3 regions of the Escherichia sp. TC-EC600-tetX4 genome follow, and region 1 is predicted to be linked to each of the others. Evidence: predicted binding sites of a transcription regulator. Region 1 holds the regulator's gene; each other region holds the start of a gene.

Region 1 (3,285 bases):
AGGAGGGATTAATTACCAGCGATATTCATTGCGGGTTTCCCAATCCACGACCTCTTTTTCTGCCTGATCTTTCTGATAACCATAACGTTCCTGGATTTTACCGACCAGTTGATCACGTTTACCTTCAATGATCGTCATATCATCATCGGTCAGTTTGCCCCATTGCTCTTTCACTTTACCTTTAAACTGTTTCCAGTTACCGCCGGCTTCATCTTTATTCATAATCAAGACCTCATCGTTAGGTTGTGAATGAGAGTACGTTCACTTTTCTTCTGAACGTGAGATTAAGTGTAGTCAGCAATTTGGCTTAGGATTATTTATTCAGAATTTTTAACCGTCACGTTGCGGCAAACCAGGTACCATTGCGCCAGTGACGCCGCCAGATAGCCGCCAGAGAAAGCCCGCGCAACGCCAGAAAGACGGTTAATGCCAGCCACAAAGCATGATTACCCAGCCACGGCAGCGTAAGGAGCGTCAGCGCAAAACCTGCGGCGGCCACCGCCATACTGTTACGCATTTCGGTGGCACGCGTTGCGCCTATAAACATGCCGTCCAGCAGATAACACCAGACGCCAACCACCGGCAAAATCACCTGCCAGATAAGATAGCGGTCAGCCAGCTGCTGAATCTGGGTTAACGACGTCAGTAACGCAATGATGTGTTCCCCAGCCAGCAAATAAACCACCGAAAACAGTAACGCTACGATCCCCGACTGGCGGCACGCTGCCCGCCAGACATCCAGCAACTGGCTACCGTCGCGCGCACCGTATGCCTGACCGGAGTGCGCTTCAACCGCGTAGGCAAAACCATCCAGCGCATAGGCGGTAAAGGTGAGTAGCGTCATCAGAACCGCGTTAACAGCGATAATGTCACTCCCCAGTCGCGCGCCAAGTACGGTGATCGCGCCGAAACAGAGTTGCAACAACAGCGAACGCAGCATGATATCGCGGTTAAGCGCCAGCAAGCGACGGAAGTTTCCTCGCCAGGCAGTTTTCAGCATTTCGCCGGAAATTCCGCGTAGTTTGAGGATTTTACGCACCATTAGCAGACCAATCAGCAATGTTGCATATTCCGCAATAACCGTCGCCAGCGCCGCGCCCTGCACGTTCATATGCAGCCCCATCACCAGCCAGACATCCAGCACAATGTTGAGGATATTGCCGACCACTAACAAAATTACTGGCGCACGGGCATATTGCACGCCGAGTAACCAACCGAGTAATACCAGATTCGCCAGCGACGCCGGTGCGCTTAACCAGCGGATTTCAAGAAAGCGCCGCGCCTGTTCCAGGACTGCCTCACTACCGCCAACAATATGCAGCGCCAGATCGATAATCGGCGTACGCAGCAGCGCAATTAACGCCCCAGCCCCCAACGCCAACAGCAACGGTTGCACCAGCGTACGGGCTAATGCCTGAGGATTTTTGGCACCATAAGCCTGCGCAGTCAGCCCGGTGGTGCTCATGCGTAAAAACAGCAACAGCATAAAGAGAAAGCTGGTCGCCGTTGCACCAACCGCCACGCCGCCCAAATAAACCGGGCTATCAAGATGACCAATTACCGCCGTATCGACCAGTCCCAGCAACGGAACGGTGATATTGGAGAAAATCATGGGTAAGGCGAGATGCCAGAGTGCTTTATCAGATGAAGTGAGGAATGCCATGCAGACAAGCCTGATGAAGAGAGATGAAAAACAAACCGCGACGCCAGGCGGCATCGCGGTCTCAGAGATATGTTACAGCCAGTCGCCGTTGCGAATAACCCCAACCGCCAGCCCTTCAATGGTGAAGCTCTGCTGACGAAGGTCAACGACAATTGGTTTAAACTCGCTATTTTCTGGCAACAGTTCGACTTTATTGCCCTGTTTTTTCAGGCGCTTAACGGTAACTTCGTCATCAATACGTGCGACAACGACCTGACCGTTACGTACATCCTGAGTTTTATGCACTGCCAGCAAGTCACCATCCATAATGCCGATATCTTTCATCGACATCCCGCTGACGCGCAGCAGGAAATCAGCATTCGGCTTGAATAAGGAAGGATCGACCTGATAATGACCTTCAATATGCTGTTGCGCCAGAAGTGGTTCACCGGCAGCCACACGACCTACCAGCGGCAACCCTTCTTCCTCTTCCTGCAACAGACGAATCCCGCGTGATGCGCCGGAAACAATTTCAATAACGCCTTTGCGTGCCAGCGCCTTCAGATGTTCTTCAGCCGCGTTTGGGGAACGGAACCCCAAACGCTGCGCGATTTCCGCACGCGTCGGCGGCATACCTGTCTGGCTGATGTGATCACGGATGAGATCAAACACCTCTTGTTGCCTGGCCGTTAACGCTTTCATTCCGCCCCCTGGGTGTATATACAGTTATGCTGTGAGTATATACAGCAAAAGGCGATTTTGGAACCATAAACTGCACAATAAACCAGAGATTTATCGAATTCTGGAAGGGTTATCCAAAATGCGACCATAACAGAATGCACCAGGTAATCACGGCGACGATAATGGCAATCAGCACCGCAGCGGATCCCATATCTTTTGCGCGTCCGGAAAGCTCATGGTATTCAGAGCCAATTCGGTCAACCACTGCTTCGATGGCGCTATTGAGGATTTCCACAATCATCACCAGCATCACGGAGCTGATAAGCAGCACGCGGGTAATCGCGTCCACATCCAGCCAGCAGGCGATGACCACCGCCAACAATACCGCTACGCCTTCCTGACGGAATGCCGCTTCGTTGATCCATGCAGCGCGTAAACCTTTCCAGGAATAGCCAGCAGCTTTGATAATTCGGGTGAATCCAGTGGTATTATTGGCCATTGAAAGAACCTTTTTACATTATGAGCGTCAATATCAGTGTACCGTTAAATCCGATGATTCGGGTTTGCGTAGCGCCGCGCGAAACATGAGCGGATACCACAGAATTTCCCATGACTTTCTGCTATCCTTGCCGCGCATTTGCATTATTAACCAGAGGCTTTACATCGTTTATGTCCGGCTGGCCACGAATTTACTACAAATTACTGAATTTACCATTAAGCATCCTGGTAAAAAGCAAGTCTATTCCGGCAGATCCTGCCCCGGAACTGGGGCTGGATACCTCTCGTCCAATTATGTACGTTTTACCGTACAACTCGAAAGCAGATTTGCTGACGTTGCGCGCCCAGTGTCTGGCACATGACTTGCCTGACCCGTTAGAGCCGCTGGAAATCGACGGCACGCTACTGCCGCGCTATGTGTTCATTCACGGCGGGCCGCGTGTGTTCACCTATTACACGCCGAA
Region 2 (3,285 bases), 1.2 Mb from region 1:
GCAAAGGCAGCAGGCTACCGGACGGCAGGTTATAAACCGGTCGCCTCTGGCAGCGAAAAGACCCCGGAAGGTTTACGCAATAGCGACGCGCTGGCGTTACAGCGCAACAGCAGCCTGCAGCTGGATTACGCAACAGTAAATCCTTACACCTTCGCAGAACCCACTTCGCCGCACATCATCAGCGCGCAAGAGGGCAGACCGATAGAATCATTGGTAATGAGCGCCGGATTACGCGCGCTTGAACAACAGGCTGACTGGGTGTTAGTGGAAGGTGCTGGCGGCTGGTTTACGCCGCTTTCTGACACTTTCACTTTTGCAGATTGGGTAACACAGGAACAACTGCCGGTGATACTGGTAGTTGGTGTGAAACTCGGCTGTATTAATCACGCGATGTTGACTGCACAGGTAATACAACACGCCGGACTGACTCTGGCGGGTTGGGTGGCGAACGATGTTACGCCTCCGGGAAAACGTCACGCTGAATATATGACCACGCTCACCCGCATGATTCCCGCGCCGCTGCTGGGAGAGATCCCCTGGCTTGCAGAAAATCCAGAAAATGCGGCAACCGGAAAGTACATAAACCTTGCCTTGTTGTAGCCATTCTGTATTTGGTTAAATTGCGAGCGAGATCGCGTCTTCGATTGACTGCAATTTAACCAATTAAATTCTAAAATAATCACGAAAAAAATTTTACTTCCGCCTCATGCGGCGAATGTGGGAATTGCCCAGGCGGCGGGGGATAGGGGCTGGAGACAGTTATCCACTATTCCTGTGGATAACCATGTGTATTAGAGTTAGAAAACACGAGGCAAGCGAGAGAATACGCGGCTTGCACGCGAATTGGCGTTAAAGACGGCTCAAAGAAATATCTTTTATTTTTTAACTGGTTAGATAAATGCAATGGCAGTCACTGAACAGGCATCTCTTGCCATAAAACTGTCATCACTCATCTTGACAAATGTTAAAAAAGCCGTTGCTTTGGGGATAACCCGGTAAGGCCGGAGTTTTATCTCGCCACAGAGTAAATTTTGCTCATGATTGACAGCGGAGTTTACGCTGTATCAGAAATATTATGGTGATGAACTGTTTTTTTATCCAGTATAATTTGTTGGCATAATTAAGTACGACGAGTAAAATTACATACCTGCCCGCCCAACTCCTTCAGGTAGCGACTCATGAGTAAACCGTTCAAACTGAATTCCGCTTTTAAACCTTCTGGCGATCAGCCAGAGGCGATTCGACGTCTCGAAGAGGGGCTGGAAGATGGCCTGGCGCACCAGACGTTACTTGGCGTGACTGGCTCAGGGAAAACCTTCACCATTGCCAATGTCATTGCTGACCTTCAGCGCCCAACCATGGTACTTGCGCCCAACAAAACGCTGGCGGCCCAGCTGTATGGCGAAATGAAAGAGTTCTTCCCGGAAAACGCGGTGGAATATTTCGTTTCCTACTACGACTACTATCAGCCGGAAGCCTATGTACCGAGTTCCGACACTTTCATTGAGAAAGATGCCTCGGTTAACGAACATATTGAGCAGATGCGTTTGTCCGCCACCAAAGCGATGCTGGAGCGGCGTGATGTGGTTGTGGTGGCGTCTGTTTCCGCGATTTATGGTCTGGGCGATCCTGATTTATATCTCAAGATGATGCTCCATCTCACGGTCGGTATGATTATCGATCAGCGCGCGATTCTGCGCCGACTGGCGGAGCTGCAATACGCTCGTAATGATCAAGCATTCCAGCGTGGTACTTTCCGCGTTCGTGGCGAGGTGATAGATATCTTCCCGGCAGAATCGGATGACATTGCACTTCGCGTGGAACTGTTTGACGAGGAAGTGGAACGATTGTCGTTATTTGACCCGCTGACCGGGCAGATTGTTTCCACTATTCCACGTTTTACCATCTACCCGAAAACGCACTACGTCACACCGCGCGAGCGCATCGTACAGGCGATGGAGGAGATCAAAGAAGAGCTGGCCGCCAGACGCAAAGTGCTGTTGGAAAACAACAAACTGCTGGAAGAGCAGCGGCTGACCCAGCGTACCCAGTTTGATCTGGAGATGATGAACGAGCTGGGCTACTGTTCGGGGATTGAAAACTACTCGCGCTTCCTCTCCGGTCGTGGACCGGGTGAGCCACCGCCGACGCTGTTTGATTACCTGCCTGCCGATGGGCTGCTGGTCGTCGATGAATCTCACGTCACCATTCCACAAATTGGCGGCATGTATCGCGGTGACCGGGCGCGTAAAGAGACACTGGTGGAGTACGGCTTCCGCCTGCCATCAGCGCTGGATAACCGTCCGCTTAAGTTTGAAGAGTTCGAAGCATTAGCGCCGCAAACCATCTATGTTTCGGCGACGCCGGGTAATTACGAGCTGGAAAAATCCGGCGGCGATGTGGTGGATCAGGTGGTGCGTCCAACCGGATTGCTTGACCCGATTATCGAAGTGCGGCCGGTGGCGACACAGGTTGATGATCTTCTTTCGGAGATTCGTCAGCGAGCGGCAATTAACGAACGCGTACTGGTCACCACACTGACCAAGCGGATGGCGGAAGATCTTACCGAATATCTCGAAGAACATGGCGAGCGCGTGCGTTATCTTCACTCAGATATCGACACCGTCGAACGTATGGAGATTATCCGCGACTTGCGTCTGGGTGAGTTCGACGTGCTGGTAGGGATCAACTTACTGCGCGAAGGTCTGGATATGCCGGAAGTGTCGCTGGTGGCGATCCTCGACGCTGACAAAGAAGGCTTCCTGCGTTCCGAACGTTCGTTGATCCAGACCATTGGTCGTGCGGCACGTAACGTTAACGGTAAAGCGATTCTCTACGGCGATAAGATCACCCCATCAATGGCGAAAGCGATTGGCGAAACCGAACGTCGCCGTGAGAAACAGCAGAAGTACAACGAGGAACACGGAATTACGCCGCAAGGCTTGAACAAGAAAGTGGTCGATATCCTGGCGCTGGGGCAGAACATTGCCAAAACCAAAGCGAAGGGCAGAGGAAAATCGCGCCCGATTGTTGAGCCGGATAATGTGCCGATGGATATGTCGCCTAAAGCGTTGCAGCAGAAAATCCATGAGCTGGAAGGGTTGATGATGCAACACGCGCAGAATCTGGAGTTCGAAGAAGCGGCGCAAATTCGTGACCAGTTGCATCAGCTGCGTGAGCTGTTTATCGCGGCATCGTAACAGGATAGCGAAGAAGACTGATGACAAACGGAAAACAGCCTGATGCGCTACGCTTATCAGGCCTACATTTTCTCCGCAATATATT
Region 3 (3,285 bases), 2.2 Mb from region 1:
TGGTCAGCAAATTGCGCGTTTACATCAATGGAGCGACCAACCACAATTTGGCCTTGATTTCGATAACGCGCTCTCCACAACTCCACAGCCCAACACCTGGCAACGTCGCTGGTCAACGTTTTTTGCTGAACAACGGATTGGCTGGCAGTTGGAACTGGCTGCAGAAAAAGGGATCGCTTTCGGCAATATCGACGCCATCGTCGAGCATATTCAGCAGCGTCTGGCCTCACATCAACCGCAGCCTTCTCTGTTGCACGGCGATTTATGGTCCGGCAACTGTGCACTGGGTCCGGATGGCCCGTACATTTTCGACCCGGCCTGCTACTGGGGTGACCGAGAGTGCGACCTGGCGATGTTACCGCTGCATACTGAACAGCCGCCACAAATCTATGACGGCTATCAGTCAGTATCCCCGCTACCTGCCGATTTCCTTGAACGTCAACCGGTTTACCAACTCTACACGCTGTTAAATCGTGCAAGGTTATTTGGCGGTCAGCATTTGGTTATTGCTCAGCAGTCATTGGATAGATTATTAGCAGCATGATATGGGTTGAGGATAATGGCCGCTCCGTGCGGCCTTTTGATTAAATAAACCCAAGCAGAGAAAAGAACACATAACCTGCAGCAATACAAATAACCGGCAGGATATACAGTGAGAAAAACTGCAGGAAAATAGTATGGTGCGGAACAACAATACGGGACTCAATTTGTTCACGCGTTAGCCCCTCTTCCCCTTTGGCTTTTTCCAGAATGAGTTGATCTTCAACACCTTCCCGCAAGAAGCGCGCCTGGCGACTCATCCGGGCACCGGAATCCTGCAACGCCAGTCCGACAAAAATCAGGATGAAAATCACCCAGAACATAACGTTCACGCCACCATTAAAATTGGGCGTCGGGGAGTTATACCAGAATAGATTCAAAAAAGGCGTATTCGCCTGCATCATATCGATCATGACATGAGTAAAGTCGAGCATGACCGCATTAATGCCTTCCTTGTTTTCCTGCCGGGTATTCATAAATTTCAGCAAAGAAATCAATGTAGAGATCAATGCAGGTATAAAAATCACCCAACCCAAAATCCTTTTCAAAACAGCAATGCGTCCAGCTTGTTGATACGTCATGAGTTCTCCTTGATTAAGACGCGTCGTTTCACTTAGTTTACCTGTAGATATCTGTTTTCGCCCATTCTTTAAAGGCGATATGATAGGCGCTTAATCATAAGCACGGCTTAATACCTTACACATAATGCTCTAAAGGAGAGGTTGTAATGTCAACCCCGCGTCAGATTCTTGCTGCAATTTTTGATATGGATGGATTACTTATCGACTCAGAACCTTTATGGGATCGAGCCGAACTGGATGTGATGGCAAGCCTGGGGGTGGATATCTCCCGTCGTAACGAGCTGCCGGACACCTTAGGTTTACGCATCGATATGGTGGTCGATCTTTGGTACGCCCGGCAACCGTGGAATGGGCCAAGCCGTCAGGAAGTAGTAGAACGGGTTATTGCCCGTGCCATTTCACTGGTTGAAGAGACACGTCCATTATTACCAGGCGTGCGCGAAGCCGTTGCGTTATGCAAAGAACAAGGTTTATTGGTGGGACTGGCCTCCGCGTCACCACTACATATGCTGGAAAAAGTGTTGACCATGTTTGACTTACGCGACAGTTTCGATGCCCTCGCCTCGGCCGAAAAACTGCCTTACAGCAAGCCGCATCCGCAAGTATATCTCGACTGCGCAGCAAAACTGGGCGTTGACCCTCTGACCTGCGTAGCGCTGGAAGATTCGGTAAATGGCATGATCGCCTCTAAAGCAGCCCGCATGCGTTCCATCGTCGTTCCTGCGCCAGAAGCGCAAAATGATCCACGTTTTGTATTAGCAGACGTCAAACTTTCATCGCTGACAGAACTCACCGCAAAAGACCTTCTCGGTTAATGACCAGGGGCAGTGATCTCGCTGCCCCTGGTTCTTTATCTGAAATTGCATTCAACTGACGGATTAATCGTCAATTTAAGAGAAAGAGTTACACCGTCACCACTTCCGTGCACTGTATAAAAATCCTATACTGTACGTATCGACAGTTTAGTGAGTTTTATCATGACGGCGGAAGGTCACCTTCTCTTTTCTATTGCTTGTGCGGTATTTGCCAAAAATGCCGAGCTGACGCCCGTGCTGGCACAGGGTGACTGGTGGCATATTGTCCCTTCCGCAATCCTGACGTGTTTGTTACCGGACATCGATCACCCAAAGTCGTTTCTTGGGCAGCGATTAAAATGGATATCAAAACCGATCGCCCGCGCTTTTGGGCATCGTGGTTTTACCCACAGTCTGCTGGCGGTATTTGCGCTGCTGGCAACCTTTTACCTTAAGGTTCCGGAAGGCTGGTTCATTCCGGCTGATGCGCTACAAGGAATGGTGCTGGGTTATTTGAGCCACATACTTGCCGATATGCTGACACCCGCCGGTGTTCCCCTGCTCTGGCCATGCCGCTGGCGTTTCCGCTTGCCTATCCTGGTTCCCCAAAAGGGCAACCAACTGGAACGTTTTATCTGCATGGCATTATTTGTCTGGTCGGTATGGATGCCCCATTCATTACCCGAGAACAGCGCTGTTCGTTGGTCATCGCAAATGATCAATACCTTGCAGATCCAGTTTCATCGGCTTATTAAGCATCAGGTTGAATACTAAAAAGGCAAAAATCACCTTTCTGGAATAAGCAATTCCATTTGAATATAAGAGCCAGCTCACAGTTCTGTTAATCTTGCGCCAACACTATGACTGCTACGCAGTGATAGAAATAATAAGATCAGGAGAACGGGGATGAACTTTCCATTAATTGCGAACATCGTGGTGTTCGTTGTACTGCTGTTTGCGCTGGCTCAGACCCGCCATAAACAGTGGAGTCTGGCGAAAAAAGTGCTGGTGGGTCTGGTGATGGGTGTGGTTTTTGGCCTTGCCCTGCATACCATTTATGGTTCTGACAGCCAGGTACTTAAAGATTCTGTACAGTGGTTTAACATCGTTGGTAACGGCTATGTTCAACTGCTGCAAATGATCGTTATGCCGTTAGTCTTCGCCTCTATTCTGAGCGCGGTTGCCCGTCTGCATAACGCATCTCAGTTAGGCAAAATCAGTTTTCTGACCATCGGTACGCTTTTGTTTACCACGCTGATTGCGGCGCTGGTCGGTGTGCTGGTCACCAACCTGTTTGGTTTGACGGCTGAAGGTCTGGTTCAGGGTGGTGCAGAAACTGCACGTCTGAACGCCATTGAAAGTAACTATGT

What was found. Region 1 encodes LexA, which represses DNA repair genes until DNA is damaged. Its sites were predicted from a motif close to TNCTGTATGTACATACAGNA; they were not measured.
Region 2: a site for LexA is predicted at 1,085-1,104, ahead of uvrB (excinuclease ABC subunit UvrB). Genes of this name have one in related genera too.
Region 3: a site for LexA is predicted at 2,065-2,084, ahead of KXD89_RS09935 (metal-dependent hydrolase). Genes of this name have one in related genera too.

What each region holds. Positions count from the first base shown of each region.
Region 1 covers NZ_CP079924.1:4,223,125-4,226,409, forward strand. Annotated here, with positions in the region: gene KXD89_RS20535 (CsbD family protein) at 13-222, opposite strand; gene dinF (MATE family efflux transporter DinF) at 338-1,663, opposite strand; gene lexA (transcriptional repressor LexA) at 1,736-2,344, opposite strand; gene dgkA (diacylglycerol kinase) at 2,454-2,822, opposite strand; gene plsB (glycerol-3-phosphate 1-O-acyltransferase PlsB) at 2,993-3,285, shown strand, end outside.
Region 2 covers NZ_CP079924.1:3,063,451-3,066,735, reverse strand. Annotated here, with positions in the region: gene bioD (dethiobiotin synthase) at 1-600, shown strand, start outside; gene uvrB (excinuclease ABC subunit UvrB) at 1,179-3,200, shown strand; partial or broken gene KXD89_RS22475 (hypothetical protein) at 3,237-3,285, opposite strand, start outside.
Region 3 covers NZ_CP079924.1:2,067,746-2,071,030, reverse strand. Annotated here, with positions in the region: gene KXD89_RS09950 (fructosamine kinase family protein) at 1-544, shown strand, start outside; gene KXD89_RS09945 (YniB family protein) at 585-1,121, opposite strand; gene hxpB (hexitol phosphatase HxpB) at 1,268-1,936, shown strand; gene KXD89_RS09935 (metal-dependent hydrolase) at 2,099-2,689, shown strand; gene tcyP (cystine/sulfocysteine:cation symporter) at 2,822-3,285, shown strand, end outside.